3 linked regions of the Agarilytica rhodophyticola genome follow. The protein of the gene in region 3 interacts with the protein of the main gene of each other region in a pairwise test. Links are inferred from orthologs where the notes say so. Each region holds a gene or a part of one and is shown on either strand. Other genes may lie near its edges. The genes, in order: grpE, aceE and groL.

Region 1 (4,645 bases), 280 kb from region 3 along the record:
TTTCTGTTGAACCATCGGCATACGCGTTTGGCCGCCCACAAGAATCACATCATCGATATCGTTGACAGAAAGATCGGCATCGTTAAGTGCAATTTTTAATGGATCAAGAGAACGCTGAACCAAATCTTCTACCAATGATTCAAGCTTAGCGCGCGTTAATTTCACCACTAAATGCTTAGGACCACTTGCGTCAGCAGTAATATAAGGCAAGTTAACTTCTGTCTGCTGGCTAGAGGACAACTCGATTTTTGCTTTCTCAGCGGCTTCTTTCAAACGCTGTAAGGCAAGTGGGTCGTTATGCAAATCAATACCATTTGTCTTTTTGAAGTCATCCGCTAAGTATTCAATTAGGCGTAGGTCGAAGTCTTCACCGCCTAAGAACGTATCGCCATTAGTAGATAACACTTCAAATTGATGCTCGCCATCAACATCTGCAATTTCAATGATGGAAATATCAAAAGTACCACCACCTAAGTCATATACGGCAATGGTGCGATCGCCTTTTGCTTTATCCATACCATAGGCAAGTGCCGCTGCCGTTGGCTCATTGATAATACGCTTAACATCTAAGCCTGCAATTTTACCGGCATCTTTAGTTGCTTGACGTTGAGAGTCATTAAAGTAAGCAGGCACAGTAATAACAGCTTCAGAAATAGTCTCACCTAAGTACTCTTCAGCTGTTTTCTTCATTTTCTTCAATACTTCAGCTGAAATTTGCGGTGGGGCTTTTTGCTCACCTTTCGCTTCAACCCATGCATCACCGTTATCTGCTTTAGAAATGGTATAGGGCACCATGGAAATATCTTTTTGAACAACGTCGTCGGTAAACTTGCGACCGATAAGACGTTTAACAGCAAACAAGGTATTTGTAGGGTTGGTTACTGCTTGGCGCTTAGCACTTTGGCCAACCAAAATTTCATTATCATCTGTGAACGCAACAATAGAAGGAGTAGTACGATCGCCTTCTGAGTTTTCAATAACCTTGGCTTTACCGCCTTCCAATACAGATACACATGAATTCGTTGTACCCAAATCAATACCAATAATTTTGCCCATTGAAATTTCTCCAATTACTCTTAATTTTGCCTGTCAGGCCAAAAATTTATTAATGTGTCAGCTTTATCAAAGCCTGTCACAATTCTCTTAACTGTTAATATTTGTTCTAGACCTATGTTTTCAAGGGTCTTTTCACTAAGATTTAGCTATCGGCCTTAGAAACCACGACCATAGCCGGACGCACTAAGCGGCCATTTAAGGTGTACCCTTTTTGGAAGACATTGAGCACGGTATTTGGCTCAACATCTGGGTTAGGCACCATCGACATCGCCTGATGATACTCAGGATTAAAGGGCTCGCCCTCAGGATCAACTGGCTCAACTTTATTGCGAGCAAAGCCATCCACTAAAGTTTTAAGAGTTAACTCGACACCCTCAACCACAGCCTTGATATCTGCGCCTTCTGCAGAAGCAGCCTCAATAGCTCGTTCAAGGTTGTCGGCAACGGGCAGCACATCATTAACAAAACGCTCAACACCAAACTTATGCGCTTTCTCTACATCTTGCTCGGCACGGCGACGAATATTTTGCATCTCGGCAGTTGCGCGCAAAGCCTGTTCTTGTGCTTTCGCTAATTCAGCTTCCAACGACTCAACTTTAGCAGCCAAATCGGATGCACTCTGATCAGGCGAACCTTGCGTCATATTTTCTTGGCTATCGCTTGCTGTATTATCACTATCGATAGTCACTTGATCATCACCCAACTCTTCTACTGGATTATTATCAGGTTGGTGTTCGTTGCCCACAGTTATCTCCGTTTGAATTCTTAATTGGTTTACCAACGTGACACTTGAGCTCAAGAGCCACAACTTTAATATCGATTGACCGCAAATATGGGGGCAATGGACATCGATTCAAGAGTAAAAAGTTGCTAATTTTCACTCATGATACTGGATAAAAATACAAATATACTGTATAAATTAACATAGATTGTACTATTTCGAGGCCTCTAGAATGCTGACACACATGCACGTAAAAGACTTTACTTTGGTGGATCAACTCGACATAGAGTTACACGAAGGGCTCACAGCGATTACCGGAGAAACCGGCGCAGGTAAGTCTATTATGCTGGGTGCTCTTGGCCTCACATTGGGCGACCGCAGTGATGGCAGTAAGGTTAGGGCCGGATGCGAACGCGCCGATATTCATGCCAGTTTTGATATCTCCACCCTGCGCTTTGCCCAAAAATGGCTGCGAGAAAATGACCTAGAACAGGGTGACGAATGTATTCTAAGGCGTGTCATCACTAAAGAAGGACGCTCAAGGGCTTACATTAATGGGCAAACAGTCACCCTCCAGCAGCTGCGCTCGTTCGGAGAACGCTTAATCGATATTCACAGTCAACATGAACACCAGTCCCTATTGATGCCGCAAACTCACAGGCGGCTTGTGGACGACTTTGCCAATGCTTCTCAACTCTCTCAGGATGTTAAACACGCTTATTACCTCTGGCAAAATGCCTATGAGCGTTTGCAACAAGCGCAGCATCAGGGTGAAGAAATTGATGCGCGTTTTCAACTGCTGAGTTACCAAGTGGACGAGCTGAACCAATTAGACCTGCAGGAAAATGAGCTGGAAGAACTGGAACGAGAACAACGCATTTTAAGCAGCGCTGAAAGCACACAACAACACTGCCAAAGTATTATCGATATCTGTGATAGCGATGGTGTTGGGCTAAAAGATCGTATGGCACAAGCCATTCGCTTATTCAATGAACTAACCGAAAAGCCAGAGACTTTAGCGGAGGTAGATAATTTACTACAAACTGCCCTCATCAGTATCGAAGAAGCTCAATCTGATATTTCCCGTTACCTCGATGATAACAACCAAGATCCTGCCCGCCTGCATCATGTGGATCAGCGCTTAAATAGTATTTATGAAATCGCCCGCAAACACCGCGTAGCACCCGATCAACTTAGCCACCTACACCACAGTTTGGCGGAAGAACTCAGTAAATTACAGAGTGGTGACGAATTACTGGCAACACTTGAGCAAGAAGTCTCAGAACAGCGTGAACACTATGATGCCTTAGCTGGCAAACTTTCCCAAAAACGCCAAAGAGCCTCAACAAAACTCGCATCTGCCGTGAACAAGAAATTTGCTTCCCTTGCTATGGCAAGCGCAAAGCTCAAGGTCGCCCTTGAAAAGGCTGAAGAACCCTCAAAACATGGAAATGAAAAGATTGAGTTTCTTATTAGTACTAACCCTGGCCAAGCACCTCAACCCCTGCAAAAGGTAGCTTCTGGTGGCGAACTATCCAGAGTGAGCCTGGCAATTCAAGTGGTAACCGCACAGACCTCCACCACCCCCACACTAGTATTCGACGAGATCGATGTAGGTATTGGTGGAACTACAGGAGATGTGATTGGCAATATGTTGAGAGAGCTTGGAAGTAAGGGGCAAATTTTTTGTGTAACTCATCTGGCTCAGGTCGCCAGTAAGGCGCACCATCATTATCGCGTGGAAAAACATGTAACTAAAAAACAGGCCTCATCCTCATTGGAAGTATTGCAAGGCGACGAGAAGATTATTGAAATTGCCAGAATGATGGGGGGCAGTGTGGAATCCAAACAATCATTGGCACACGCAAAACAGATGTTAAAGGCAGCTACTTCAGATACTTAAAGCATATATCTTTAGTAAGAAAGGCCAATTACTAAAGACTATAATAATAACAGATATTTTCACTACAAAAATTAGGGCTTTTCAGCCCTAAAAATAATACTAAAAACTCAATTTACACCTTGGGCTTCACATAAAGCACTAAATCATGGCCTGTAATTTCGTAGCCATGTTCGTCAGCAATTTTTTCTTGCAAGGCTTCAATTTGCTCGTCGTGAAACTCTATGACTTTACCTGTTTCCACACATACCATATGGTCATGATGCTCACCGCGCTCAAGCTCAAATACAGAGTGGCCACCATCAAAATTGTGCCTCACAACCAAGCCAGCGCTCTCAAATTGCGTCAATACGCGATAAACAGTAGCTAATCCAACATCTTCACCCGCATCAAGTAAGGCTTTATATACATCTTCTGCACTCAAATGCCTCTGTTGGGAATTTTCTAGAATTTGAAGGATCTTAACCCTAGGTAAAGTAACTTTGAGTCCAGCTTTTCTTAGCTCTTGATTTTCTACAGCCATTAGTTAGTTCTCCAGGGGCTTCTCAGGTTGCAATAAGATCGGTATTATCCCTGCCATTGAAGTATTCGGAAACCCCTAACCATGCAAAAACTGTCAAAAACTCTGTACCTATTTATTTTAACTATTTGTTTATCTCTACTAGGTGCATGTTCATCGTTAAAATTTCCCGGTGTTTATCGAATACCTATCCAGCAAGGAAACTACCTCGAAGAGGATATGATTACTCAGCTCAAAGAAGGACTCACCAAACGTCAAGTGCGTTTTATTATGGGGACTCCTATGATTGAGGATACCTTCAACGCTGATCGCTGGGACTATTTTTATAACGTCAAGCGAGGCGATACAGAAATCAGCGCTAATCATTTTATAGTCTATTTTAAAGATGATCGCTTAACTCATTGGGAAGGTGACTACACCCCCATAAACAAACAAGTAGAGAAAGAGC
Region 2 (7,302 bases), 230 kb from region 3 along the record:
TCGTGATTTACATGAGACAACGGCGAATAAAATTTTTTGGTACAACTATAATTGGGACAAATTTGATGAGGTGCTTATTCGCCGTTACCTGGGTGAACTCAATGTCAATAATATGTTAACCGTAATTGTTGCACCCGAAACAATTGCCGATAAAGAAAGTGAATTCTATCAAGCGCCTTATCGTGTAATCACTAATAACACCTCTCAACATTTAGAAAACCATTCAACTGTAAAAAAGGCTGAGTTTCGTAGTCACAAACTTACACTTGAAGGCCCAAGTGTTGCCACCTATAAAAAATTAAAAAAACAAATGGACTTGCCTAAAGCAAACCCGTTTGTTCCGAGTAATTTTACTATTTATGAAGAGAGCTTTGCGCAAGCTAAAGAAAATATACCGCAATTAATTTATCAGCGTGATGGAGTGCAGGGTTGGTTTTTAAATGACAATATTTATAGTATTCCAAAAGGCTTTGTGAGTTCTCGTTTTCTCTTGCCTACAGCAACTCATTCCCCTGAGTTGAGTGTAACGCTCGATATCTTCGCAAAAATTATTAAAGATGCTCTAAATAAACTCAGCTACAATGCCTCTTTGGCTGGTTTGTCTTATTCATTAAATGCTACAGCTAAAGGCATAGATTTAGATTTTTATGGCTATAACGCTTCTTTACCTGAATTGTCTAGCCGTGTATTGAAAGTGATCCGAAACTTTAATCGCAGTAAAAAATATCGGCTTAAAATGATAGATGCCTACTTTGATGATGTTCGGGAAGAGTTATTGCGAATTCAACGCAATCGTCGATACGATAAAGTCTATGCACAAGTTTTTCGTGATGTGCCTTCTGTGCTTTATTCTCCCTATTGGTCGAGTCAGGATTTGGAAGTCGCCCTCGATAAATTGACTAAAAAACGTTTTATTGAGCTGTCTGAAAATTTATTTGATGATGCTCAGTTAGAAGCTCTCGTATATGGTAACTTTCGTGAAAAAGACGCCAAAAAATATTTCTCAGGCTTAAGGAAGATATTAAAAAAGAAAGATCAGCACGTGTTAGAGAAGAGTAAGGTAGTGAATTTGTCTCAAGCGCCATTATTTGTTAAATCTTTGGTGGTTGATTCACAGGAGAGTGTCGCTGCAATTTACTTACAAGGGCGCGATGACTCCATTGAAGAACAAGCCAAGGTTTTAATTTTACAACAAATGATGTCATCACCCTTTTATCAAACATTAAGGACACAACAACAACTTGGTTATATTGTACAAAGTGCCAATTATACCTTACGCGATGTGCCGGGTATTGCTGCGGTAGTGCAGTCGCCACAATATTCACCATACCAAATTTATCAGCGCATGTTAGATTTTTTTAAAAATAGTAAAAATGAAATATTTAAAAATTTCGCGAGGGATAAAAATGCACTGGTTATCGAGCTAAAAGAGCAGGCTAAGAATCAAGGTGAATGGGCGAATCACTATTGGGCAAGTATTTTAGATAAAGATTTTTCCTTTGATGAGCGCAAACGGTTGATAGCCGTGATTGAAAATATTACCCGCGGAGAAATTGATCAATTGTATGACGATATGCTGATCAAAAATGGTGCGGATATGATTTTTGTGGCGAGTAATAAAGAGATTCCTGCAGCAACATTCGACCCTTCTGCAAAAGGCATTAAAGACTACAAAAAATTTAAAGATCATATGTTAAGTTACACTTACGATTGAAAGTAACATGATGCATCTTGCGCTACAGCCCCCGTAATTGCTGCGTTGCAGCTAAAAAGTAGGGTGGAAAGTTTATTTGCATGTGTGTAGAATCGTGACAATTCTATTGCTCTATTATGTCAATTTAAATGAGTGTATATGTCAGACATCATTTTGACACAGCGTTCAACAATATCTGCAAATGGTGGCCACAGTTAAATAAAACATTAGATGTTATTACTTAGATGCTTAGTGAAAAGCATATGTACGAACAAGAAAGATACATATGTAACAAAGCAAACATTGTAGGTTCCAGAAGACGAGTACATATATAAAACACTATTGACGATTGAAAGAAACCTTCGAAATTATCCATCAAATTTTATTTATGCGGGAGTGGTTCATACCATTTCTCTATACGATTTTGTTTATTCGTTTAATACCGCCGTACAACAGTTCTATGCGGCACTACTGAGGAGGCCCTAAATGCTAGAGGAATCTGATGCTCTAGAAACCCAAGAGTGGGTAGAAGCACTTGAATCGGTAATTCGTCATAACGGACCTGAACGTGCATCTTATCTTTTGATCCAATTAGCAAATATTGCGACTAAAGCAGGTGTTGGTTTACCGTCAGCTATTACGACACCTTATAGTAATACTATTCCGGTTAGTGCTGAAAAGCGTCATCCTGGGGATGAACATTTAGAGCGCAAGATCCGCTCTTTGGTGCGCTGGAATGCTATGGCGATGGTAATGCGCGCAAATGATAATGATGAGGGTTTGGGTGGACACATTTCGTCATTCTCTTCTTCTGCTACGTTGTATGAAGTAGGGTTTAACCATTTCTTCCGTGCTGATAGTGATGACCAATTAGGTGACTTGATTTATTTTCAGGGCCATATTTCACCAGGTATCTACGCGCGCTCCTTCCTTGAAGGCCGTTTATCTGAGGATCAATTGGATAACTTTAGGCGTGAGGTAGATGGCGGTGGTTTATCTTCTTATCCTCACCCATGGCTAATGCCTGATTACTGGCAGTTTCCTACTGTATCCATGGGGCTAGGTCCTATCCAAGCTATCTATCAGGCTAACATTATGCGCTATATGTCTGCCCGCGGCTTACCCCGTGGCGACCGTAAAGTATGGGCGTTTTTAGGGGATGGTGAATGTGATGAACCTGAAACTTTAGGTGCAATTTCCCTTGCTGGACGCGAGCAGCTTGAAAATCTGATTTTTGTGATCAACTGTAATTTACAGCGGTTGGACGGTCCGGTACGTGGTAATGGCAAAATTGTCCAGGAACTTGAAGGGATCTTCCGTGGCGCTGGCTGGAACGTTATTAAAGTGTTGTGGGGCAGTCTTTGGGATGAGTTGTTGCAAAAAGATACAACAGGCTTACTGCAAAAACGTATGGATGAAGTGCTCGATGGCGAGTTGCAGAACTATAAAGCCAATGGCGGTGCCTACACTCGTAAGCATTTCTTCGGTAAGTATCCTGAGTTGCTAGAGTTGGTTAAGGATTATACTGATGATGAAATTATGGCGCTTAACCGTGGTGGTCATGACCCGCAGAAAGTTTACGCAGCATATGCAGAAGCATCGGCGCATAAAAAGCAACCTACTGTAATTCTTGCGCAGACAGTTAAAGGCTATGGTCTTGGCGCAGCAGGTGAGTCCGCCAACATTACTCACTCTGTGAAGAAGCTGGATATTGAGAGCTTGAAGAAATTCCGCGATCGCTTTGGTATTCCAGTTGCTGACGAAGACTTGAAAAACGTTCCTTATTACCGCCCATCTCCCGACTCCCCAGAAATGAAGTATATGCAAAGCCGCCGTCAAACACTGGGTGGTTATGTGCCTTCTCGAGTATCGGATTTCGATGCGCTACAGATACCTAAACTGGATGCCTTCAAAGCATTGATGAAGTCCACCGGTGATCGCGAAATATCCACCACCATGGCCTTTGTAAGATTTATCTCCACTTTAGTGAAAGATAAAAATATGGGCGACCGTGTTGTGCCCATCGTTCCTGATGAAGCACGCACCTTTGGTATGGAAGGCATGTTTAGGCAATTGGGCATTTATTCCTCCCAAGGTCAAAAATATACGCCACATGATCGTGATCAAATCATGTACTACAAGGAAGATAAGAAAGGCCAAATTCTGGAAGAAGGTATTAACGAAGCTGGCGCTATGTCTGCTTGGGTTGCCTGTGCGACTGCCTATAGCACTTATAAAAAGGCCATGGTGCCATTTTATATATACTATTCAATGTTTGGTTTTCAGCGTATCGGTGATTTGGCATGGCTAGCTGGAGATATTCAAGCCCGAGGTTTCTTGATCGGTGCAACTTCGGGTAGAACCACCTTAAATGGTGAAGGTCTGCAGCACCAAGATGGCCACAGTCATTTAATGGCTAATACTATTCCTAATTGTCACTCTTACGATCCCACTTATGGTTTCGAATTGGCAGTGATTATTCAGGATGGTTTGCGTCGTATGTATGAAGACAAGGAAAATTGTTTTTATTACATCACTACTATGAATGAAAACTATCAGCATCCCGATATGCCTATTGGTGCCGAAGAAGGCATTATTAAAGGTATCTATCAATTGAAGGCTGGTAAGAAAAGCACTAAGAAAAAACGTGTACAGTTGATGGGTGCCGGTACGATTTTGCGTGAAGTGGAAGCCGCCGCGGAGTTATTGCGAGAAGATTGGGGTGTTGAGTCCGATATATGGAGTGTTACCAGTGTTAATGAGCTGGCTCGCGATGGTCAGCGTGCGTCTCGTTGGAATTTACTCAATCCAACCCAAACACCACGCAAAGCGTATATTACTGAGCAATTGGAATCTAGTGATGGTCCTTTCATCATTTCTACCGATTATATGAAGAGCTATGCAGAACAATTGCGTGCCTATATTCCAGGTAATTATTCTGTCTTAGGAACTGACGGGTTTGGCCGCAGTGACACGCGCTCAAAACTACGTAAATTCTTTGAGGTGGATCGCTACTTTGTTACTGTTGCTGCACTCAAGGCTCTTGCTGATGAAGGCAAGATAGACAGTAAAGACGTTGCCGAAGCGCTTAAAAAATATGGCATCGACTCAGAAAAAACCGATCCAACGACCTGTTAACTTACTAGGAGAATTTTTCAGTGGCTAAGCAAACAGTCCCTGTACCCGATATTGGCGGGGCGGAAAATGTAGATGTAATCGAGATTTCGGTCGCACCTGGAGATGTGATAGCGGTTGATGATCCTCTAATTACTTTGGAATCGGATAAAGCATCGATGGATATTCCGTCGCCGGTTGCAGGTAAAGTGATCAATGTTCTTGTTAAAGAAGGTGATCAGGTATCAGAAGGCTCAGCGGTGTTAGAAATTGAAGTAGGTGGTGCTGAAGATGCGGCTCCTGCAACTCAAGCCGCGCCTGTCGAAAGTGCTCCGGCGGCAGCTTCTAGCGCCACTGAGCAAACACCTGTAGCAGTGCCTGATATAGGCGGTGCCGAAGGTGTGGACGTGATCGAAATATGTGTTGCCATTGGCGATACCGTTGCCGAGGGCGATTCTATTATCGTACTTGAGAGTGATAAAGCTTCCATGGAAGTGCCTGCTCCAACGGGCGGTAAAGTGGTAAGTATTGCATTGAAAGAAGGAATGAAAGTTTCTGAAGGCGATGCAGTATTGGTATTGGAAACTCAAGGTGGTGGCACTGTAGCGCCAGCACCTGCGGCGGATAGTGCTCCTGCACCTGTTGCCGCTGCGCCCTCAGGTGCATCAGCTTCTATGGATGTTAGTGTGCCTGATATTGGTGGTGCAGAGGACGTGGATGTGATCGAAGTCTGCGTTGCTGTTGGCGATGAAGTGAGTGAAGGCGATTCCATTATTGTTTTAGAGAGTGATAAAGCCTCAATGGAAGTACCCGCACCTGCCTCTGGTAAGGTGACTAAGCTTGCTATTAAAGAGGGCGATAAAGCATCCGAAGGCACGGCCGTGTTAACCCTGGAAGTTGCCGGTGCTGCACCGGTTGTCCAAGAGCAAGCTGCACCCGCTGAACCAGAGCCTGTCTCAGCGCCAGCACCAGCTAAAAAACCGGCAAAACCCCAGACGACTAATCAGTTGCTGCCACAAGATATTGAAAGCTCAGGCAGCTCAGTTTATGCCGGTCCGGCAGTGCGTAAGCTTGCCCGCCAGCTGGGGGTAAACTTGGGAGAAGTACAAGCGACGGGAGCGCGAGGTCGTATCTCCAAGGATGATGTTAAAGCTTTCGTTAAAGGTGTCATGACTAGAAAACCGGCTGCTAGTGCAGGCGCAAGCCTAACCAGCGGCACAGGCATTCCTGCTATTCCAGAAATAGATTTTGCCAAATTTGGTGAAGTTGAAACCGTTAAAATGAGTAAAATTCATAAGGTTACAGCCGCTAATATGCTGCGTAGCTGGTTGAATGTGCCTCATGTAACGCAGTTTGACGATGCCGATATCACCGATATGGAAGCTTTCCGCAAAGGCATGAAAGCTGAGGCAGAAAAGGCAGGAGTGAAGTTAACACCTTTACCTTTCTTGTTAAAAGCATGTGCTGCTGCTCTGAAGCACGAAGAGAGTTTTAACGTTTCATTGCACGCTGACGGTGAGCATATTGTTAAGAAGAAATATGTTCATATCGGTATCGCTGTGGCGACGCCAAATGGCTTGATGGTTCCCGTGGTCAAAGATGTGGATAAAAAAGGTCTATTCCAATTGGCGGAAGAATCCAACGCGCTGGCTAAGAAAGCACGTGATGGCAAACTGATGCCAAATGAAATGCAAGGCGGCTGCTTTACTATTTCTAGCTTGGGTGCAATAGGTGGAACAGGTTTTACCCCTATCGTTAATGCACCGGAAGTGGCTATTCTTGGAGTTTCTAAAGCTTCGATGCAGCCTGTATGGAATGGTAAGGACTTTACTCCCCGCCAAATGCTACCTCTATCTTTGTCTTATGACCACCGTGCGATTAACGGCGCAGATGCTGGGCGTTTCTTTACTTATCTAGTGTCCTTACTCTCAGACATTCGTCGCTTGTCATTGTAAGCTTTTCTTTTGAGCACCATTTTGCGGATAAAAAAAGCCCAACATATGTTGGGCTAACTCTCAGGATGGTGTACTTACTGGCCGAAATTCCGTCTTGTAATGTCCCTCTTTCAACGTCCTTGTCTCACATTCCTGTGGGTGTCGCTTTCCTGAGTCCTTGTATTCGTTAGTTAGCCGCCGCAAACTGCTCTTGATCTTTGTTATACACTTCGATTTTCACTCGTCTTTGAAAGGCGTGTTGATCTAGGTTAGGCATGGCCGAAATGGCAAATTGAGAGCCGTGTGAGTGAACTTCTATACGATCTTCTGCAATGCCTTCATCAGTTAGGGCAGTGGCTACAGCTTTGGCCCGTTCGGCGGATAAAACATTGTTGTACTCATCTGTGCCTCTGGGGTCTGCATGGCCATCTAGACGCACGTGTAATTCGGGGTTTTCTTTCAGATAACCCACCAAAGAAGAAATACGTTGGCTATCTTGGAATGAGATTTCATCACCGCCCGTAGGAAACATCACTTGAAATTCTAATTTCTTAGCGACTC
Region 3 (7,034 bases):
TAGTGAATAACCGCTGGAGTATTGTCACCGGTATTCTTTCTTGCACCATCAGGGTCAGCCAATATAGAAGCCCGCAAAACATTATCTGGATGCTGATAAGCGCGACGCACCCCCTCATTGATAATGTCATCAAAACTCATATCACCTTCGATTTTGCATTCCATCCCTACATTGACAAATGCTGTCACGATACCCGTATCCTGGCAGATTGGACGTTTACCTTGGGCACACATGCGAGAGTTGATCAAGATTTGCGCCATGGCATCTTTTGCCGCTTTGCTCTCTTCTCTTTGGTAGGCTTGATGAACACCGTCGATAAAATCTTTAGGGTGATAGTAAGAAATAAACTGCAGGGCATCAGCAACACTTGCGATGATGTCATCTTGGCGAATAACCGTAGTCATGAGATTAAATCCAATTTGTAATGATGGGTGATATAGCGAAAAAGCTATGAATCAGTGTAATAAAAGCACTTATTTTATAGTTTTGAGGAGCAGCACATGAGCCACCCTTCATAGAGGTAGAGCGTATTATTTCAGTTATACGGTACTCTCTAATTACAGATTATAGCGCTCTAATAATAGTAATTGAATTGTGGACTCAATACTTTCCATGTAAGAAAGGCTCGACGCCTTTCTTTTTTCTTTATCACTAAAGCCACATAGATGTGCAATTATGGCTTATTCAACAGCGGTAAGGCAGTATATATACCTAAGCACCACCCTTTAACTGCAGAAGCTGCTGGTTGACATTGCGTCTGAAGGCATCAATGGCCTCAATGGCTTGCTCATTAGTTTTAATACGACGTTCAAACTCTTTTTTAGATGTTTCCAAGCTATTGAGTTTATCGTTAATCAATTGAGCTTGCTTCACAATGGCTGCATTGTCATCTTCAATTGTCGTTAGCGATGACTGTTGAGCATCCACTAAATCACTGACCAATTTTAGATCAGCAATGATATCCTTGGTAGCTTTTTGTACCTTAGCATCGACACTGCTGCTAGCTGCTTTCGCCGTTTTTAAGGCGCTGGCAATATTCTTTTTATTGACTTCTATCGCTTTGCGGTTAGTATCATGGGAGACCCCCCATAGCTTACGAATCTCAGAGTCAGCCCACTTCAATTTCGCTTGCATCGCCTGGGTAGATATTTCCGACTCATCGCCAGACAGTTCAAACTTACCCTCTAAGTCCGCAATACGTTGATCCGAAATAATTTGTCGCTTTTGGGCTTCCATAAGCTGCCAATATAGGTAGCCCGCAGCACAACAGGCGACTAAGGCAATTAAAAACGCAAACACGGCCATCGTCGACTTGGCAGCAACAGGTTTTGCCGCTGGAGAATGAGCTGAACTGCGTTGTGCAGGTCTTGCCCGTTGATTGCCCATATTAGCTTGACGAGGGCTATCTTCTTTGGACGGGGAGTAGGATGAAATGGTTGGTTCTCTGCGCTCGCTCATGATTAACTAACTTGCATAATAGTAATGACGCGATGTTTCCGCTCTCGACCGGATACCTATTTTAGCTTGTTTGGCTTTGACAAATTTGACAAAGTGCAACAAAGTCGGGGGTAACATGAATCGGAGAAAAATACATCATGATTAATATAGGTCGGCAGTTTATCAAAAATTCCACCTGGATCTAACGTATTGCTCTCAAAAGGTGTGAAAACAGGCTAAAAGGTATGTAAAAAGGTGAATTGTGGTAGGTTTAACACGCAAGGAGTGTATTTTTATTAAGCAATCACTACCTGTAGAGCGTTCAGTAATTGCTGACAGCCATCCTTGGCCAGGTATTAAAGGCAATAGCACTTCAATCTCAGGAAGTCTTAGCCTAAGTTTTTGCTGGCAAAATCCCAGTTAACCAGAGCCCAAAAAGCTTCCATATAGGCAGGACGTGCGTTGCGATAGTCGATATAGTAAGCGTGCTCCCATAAATCAACCGTTAATAGCGGTGTTACATCACTATCGGTCAAAGGCGTCGCAGCATTAGATGTGTTAACGATAGCAACTGAGCCATCGGATTTTTTAACCAACCATGTCCATGAAGAGCCAAAGTTGTTAATCGCAGAGTTAGTAAACTCTTCTTTAAACTTCTCAAAAGATCCAAAAGCGCTGTTTATTGCATCAGCTAATGCACCTGAGGGCTCACCTCCTCCATTGGGGCTCAAGCAGTTCCAATAGAAAGTATGGTTCCAAATTTGCGCAGCATTGTTAAAAACACCACCAGACGATGTTTTAACAACTTCTTCAAGTGTTTTGCCCTCAAACTCAGTACCAGGAACCAAACCATTTAGCTTAGTCACGTAAGTTTGATGGTGCTTACCATAGTGGAAATCCAAAGTCTCAGCTGAGATATGAGGGGCAAGTGCATCTTTTGCATAAGGTAATTCGGGTAATTCAAAAGCCATAATCTAGGATTCCTTGAGGGTTAGTTTTTCGCAGTATAATACTGACGGTTAAAGGTATATTTAGCCAATTGTTTTCGCAAAGATTGATGATAAATTTCTGCAATGAAATATAAACGGCTCACGTACTATGGGAAAACATACGGCATATATTCGTAAATTTACGGATGTTTGGATTAAGCAAAATCTCTGCTTTTCAAATGCATAGAGCTATTTAACTATGGATTGAAATTAAAGGAAAGAGAGGATATTGCAAAACACCAGTGATCATACATCTGCAGCTATAAAAAAGCCTCTGCACCGAAAAGATACAGAGGCTTTTGGGAAAATATGCAGTAAGCAGCGTTTACATCATGCCGCCCATGCCACCCATTCCGCCCATGCCACCCATATCTGGAGCAGCTGGAGCGCCTTTCTCTTCTGGCTTATCAGCAACCATAGCTTCTGTAGTGATCATTAAGCCTGCGATAGAACCTGCAGCTTGTACAGCTGTGCGAGTTACTTTAGCAGGATCAAGAATACCCATAGCAATCATATCGCCGTACTCACCAGTACCTGCATTGTAACCAAAGTTACCTTCTTCCAAGCTTACTCGCTCCAATACCACAGCAGGCTCATCACCAGTGTTAGCAACGATTTGGCGAAGAGGAGCTTGTAATGCACGCAAGGCAGCGTTAATACCGTGGTTTTGGTCTTCGTTGTCACCTTTAAGGTCTGTAATAGCAGCGGCAGCGCGAACAAGTGCAACACCACCTCCAGGTACAACACCTTCTTCAACCGCAGCACGAGTTGCGTGTAAGGCATCTTCAACACGCGCTTTCTTCTCTTTCATTTCAACTTCGGTAGCAGCACCTACTTTGATCACAGCAACACCGCCGGCAAGTTTAGCAACACGCTCTTGAAGTTTTTCACGATCGTAATCAGAAGAGGTCTCTTCGATTTGCGCACGGATTTGAGCAACACGCGCTTGGATATCAGCCGCTTGACCAGCGCCGTCAACAATAACGCTGTTCTCTTTAGACATAGTAACGCGCTTGGCAGAACCTAGGTGCTCAAGAGTAGTATTTTCAAGATCCAAACCGACTTCTTCAGAAATAACAGTACCGCCAGTTAAGATAGCGATATCTTGCAACATAGCTTTACGACGGTCGCCGAAGCCTGGTGCTTTACATGCAGCTACTTTAACAATACCGCGCATATTGTTGACAACCAAGGTCGCCAATGCTTCACCTTCAACATCTTCTGCGATGATAATGAGAGGCTTACCCGCTTTTGCTACGGCTTCAAGCGTTGGCAATAATTCGCGAATGTTAGAAATTTTCTTATCAACTAATAAGATGAATGGGCTTTCAAGCTCAACAGACATATTTTCTTGATTAGTGACAAAGTAAGGAGAAAGATAACCACGATCGAACTGCATACCTTCAACAACATCCAGTTCATTTTCAAGGCTATTACCTTCTTCAACAGTGATAACACCTTCTTTACCCACTTTTTCCATCGCACTTGCAATGATTTCACCTACGTGAGAATCAGAGTTAGCAGAAATAGTACCTACTTGGGCAATAGATTTTCCGTCTTCACATGGTTGAGCGATAGACTTAACATGTTCAACAGCTGCGGCAACTGCCTTGTCGATACCACGCTTAAGATCCATTGGGTTCATGCCAGCAGCAACAGACTTAAGGCCTTCATTAACAATCGCCTGTGCAAGTACAGTTGCAGTGGTAGTACCGTCACCGGCATCATCAGAAGCTTTAGAAGCCACTTCTTTAACCATCTGCGCACCCATGTTTTGGTACTTGTCTTCTAGCTCAATTTCTTTAGCAACAGAAACACCGTCTTTAGTCACGGTCGGTGCGCCAAAAGATTTATCCAAAACAACATTGCGACCTTTAGGGCCTAAAGTGGTCTTCACCGCATCCGCCAGAACGTTTACGCCTTCTAACATCAGCTGACGTGCATCATCACCAAACTTTACAATTTTCGCCATAGTAATAATTCCTTACTAAACCTTACTAAATTTTGCTTCGACTGAATAATATAGTTCAGTCATTAGAATCAATAGATCAATACTTATTCAACTATCGCTTTAATATCGCTTTCGCTGAGGATTACCAATTCCTCGCCATCGATTTCGATAGTGTCACTACCGGCATATTTGCCAAAAACTACGATGTCACCTTCTTTTACGTCAACTGGGCGCGTTTCACCGCTATCCAATACGCGGCCTGAGCCCACGGCAACTACTACACCTTGATTTGGCTTCTCTTTAGCAGAACCAGGTAATACGATACCACCAGCAGTAGTTTCTTCTTCTTCCTTGCGGCGAACCACAACACGATCGTGTAAAGGACGAATTTTCATTGATGTTTCTCCCAATAGCGTTTTCACATCTTTAAGTTCAATTTCGAACCGGTTTATCTCACAAACCTCTCAGTTTATACCGAGAAATTCATTACATTTTGAGGAGGGAAGTAAAGCCCTTCCGCTCGTGTTCCCAACAATGGGTCTGCTTTCTAGAATTTCAACACCTTAAAATAGATATTTTTTACAAATATGGCACTATTCTTCACGTTTAAATTCACCATCGATTGTTTCATGGTGTTGTGAAGGAGTTTTCATCTGCTTTGCTACCACGTAAGGCTTAAAAACTTTCATTCCCATACCAATAACAAATTGCCTTGTGAAAGGAATTAAACAGCAAAAGCCGAGAGCATCAGTGACAAATCCCGGGGTTAACAGCAATGCTCCTCCAACAGCTAAGAAGATACCTTCAACCATCTCACTAAGGGGCAGTTCACCAGAGTGCATTTTCTGCTGTGCGCGCAAAATAGTACTCAAGCCCTGCCTACGAAGCATGGCCACACCAACCACAGCGGTTAAAAATACTAAACCAACTGTAGGAAAAACCCCGATGACACCACCAACTTTGATCAAGACGACCATTTCCAAAATTGGCATTACGACAAAAAGTAAAACGATAGGATGCAAGAGCAGTCACCTTTATTAAAGTGTTGCTCTTTACATGGGGGCAAAGTTGGCCATAGCAAGTGCTAAGTATTGGAGATTACGTGCTGGGCATGAAAGCTCAGAGGCAAAACGACAAGTATATAAAGCTTTTATTGATAGACATCCCTAAAATAAATTTTATTGCAATACCACTCTCAACTCATACTTTAAATTGTCCGACTACATCGTCGAGTTCTTGAGTTTTACTGGTTAACAGGTGATAGCCTTGACCATTTTGATCTGCCACTTCTGACATCTTAGTTACATGCCCTGAGATAGCCGCAATACGCTGATTGATCTCATCACTAGCTCGCTGCTGTTCTATAGCGGAATGTGCAATCTGAGAGTTCATATCACTAATCGTCTGTACTGCACCGGAAATAGTATCCAAAGCCTGTGAAGTCTCCTGTACCCGCTGCTCTGCGGTTGCACTTTTGCCAGTGCTAACTTCCATTACAGACACTGCCGCTTTAGACCCCTCTTGCAGCTTACCAATCATCTGCTTGATCTCTTCCGTACTCTGGCGGGTTTTACTGGCGAGACTGCGTACTTCATCCGCCACCACAGCAAATCCTCTCCCCTGCTCCCCTGCGCGAGCGGCCTCAATAGCAGCATTTAGTGCAAGCAAGTTAGTTTGCTCAGCGATAGTTTCAATGACCTGGAGGATGCCACTGATATTGTCCACTTCACTACCAACTCCCGCAATCACCTCTTGCGCACGATTAATTTCACTGACAAGTTCGGACATTGCCACACTGCTGGCTTTTACCGTCTCCAGCCCATTAAGCCGACTCTCGTCTGCCTGCTTGGCGGCATCAGAAGCCCGCTCTGAACTACTGGCGACAACTGTTGCAGTCTCTGCCATTTGTGCAACGGCATTGGCAACTAGGTCAGATTCGGAGTGCTGTTGGTTGGTCACATCAGAAATGGTATCGGCGCGATCAGCCATGGTACTGGTTTCATTTTTCACATCCTGCGCCACGGTTTTTACCTTAGAGATAATATCTTGCAAGGCATGTAGTAAAGAGTTTAGGTTAGTAGCTAAGCAACCTATTTCATGTTGATCTTTAGATTTAATCCGCTGTGTTAAGTCGCCACCGCCTGCGGCTAGTTTTTGGATGGAATCACTGATACCCAAAATAGGGTTGATAATGGAGCCTTTTACAAAATAGCCGACGATACCAGCACAGAGCGCCAACAAAACGGTGATGATGACCATCGACATAATGATGTCTTGTCGCGCGGCATCGATGTCATCTCTTACTGTTTGTACAGTCGCATCCACATCGTCGATATAAAAACCTGTCCCAACCATCATATTCCAATTGGGAAAGTAAGTTGAGAAAGACAACTTGGGCAGAGGTGTTTTCTCTCCTAAACGAGGGAAATGGTACTGTACAAATTCATTGCCATCACCAAAGCCATTTTTCTTGCCCGCACTGACCAGATCACGAATTAAATATACGTTATTAACATCTTTTAAATCCCAATAGCTATTACCTACACCGGCGGTGTTGCTACCATTAAAAATTCTTACACCTGTATCTGAGTACCCAAAGATATAGCCACCTCCGGGGTAGCTAATTTCTCTCATATACTTGATCGCCTCTTCCGCTG

Evidence for each region.
Region 1: the proteins of groL (region 3) and grpE interact in binary tests that used the Escherichia coli proteins (3 or more experiments, as listed by UniProt). The link is inferred for Agarilytica rhodophyticola from one-to-one orthologs.
Region 2: the proteins of groL (region 3) and aceE interact in binary tests that used the Escherichia coli proteins (3 or more experiments, as listed by UniProt). The link is inferred for Agarilytica rhodophyticola from one-to-one orthologs.

What each region holds. Positions count from the first base shown.
Region 1 is NZ_CP020038.1:2,005,607-2,010,251, reverse strand. Bases 1-2,929 are described here. They hold grpE (nucleotide exchange factor GrpE), read right to left. Parts: upstream 1,802-2,929; coding sequence 1,199-1,801; downstream 1-1,198. Other genes in these bases: recN (DNA repair protein RecN), read left to right, coding at 2,010-2,929; dnaK (molecular chaperone DnaK), read right to left, coding at 1-1,056. Also shown: more of recN, read left to right, coding at 2,930-3,680; fur (ferric iron uptake transcriptional regulator), read right to left, coding at 3,793-4,200; BVC89_RS08505 (outer membrane protein assembly factor BamE), read left to right, coding at 4,282-4,645. UniProt on the Escherichia coli protein: Participates actively in the response to hyperosmotic and heat shock by preventing the aggregation of stress-denatured proteins, in association with DnaK and GrpE. It is the nucleotide exchange factor for DnaK and may function as a thermosensor.
Region 2 is NZ_CP020038.1:2,515,333-2,522,634, forward strand. What follows is about bases 1,806-5,031. They hold aceE (pyruvate dehydrogenase (acetyl-transferring), homodimeric type), read left to right. Parts: upstream 1,806-2,179; coding sequence 2,180-4,831; downstream 4,832-5,031. Other genes in these bases: aceF (pyruvate dehydrogenase complex dihydrolipoyllysine-residue acetyltransferase), read left to right, coding at 4,852-5,031. Also shown: BVC89_RS10630 (insulinase family protein), read left to right, coding at 1-1,714; more of aceF, read left to right, coding at 5,032-6,762; BVC89_RS10645 (OmpA family protein), read right to left, coding at 6,929-7,302. UniProt on the Escherichia coli protein: Component of the pyruvate dehydrogenase (PDH) complex, that catalyzes the overall conversion of pyruvate to acetyl-CoA and CO(2).
Region 3 is NZ_CP020038.1:2,289,462-2,296,495, reverse strand. What follows is about bases 2,076-5,033. They hold groL (chaperonin GroEL), read right to left. Parts: upstream 4,399-5,033; coding sequence 2,752-4,398; downstream 2,076-2,751. Other genes in these bases: BVC89_RS09710 (FxsA family protein), read right to left, coding at 4,971-5,033; groES (co-chaperone GroES), read right to left, coding at 4,482-4,772; sodB (superoxide dismutase [Fe]), read right to left, coding at 2,076-2,408. In the rest of the region: BVC89_RS09735 (fumarate hydratase), read right to left, coding at 1-404; BVC89_RS09730 (hypothetical protein), read right to left, coding at 712-1,458; more of sodB, read right to left, coding at 1,827-2,075; more of BVC89_RS09710, read right to left, coding at 5,034-5,399; BVC89_RS09705 (methyl-accepting chemotaxis protein), read right to left, coding at 5,578-7,034.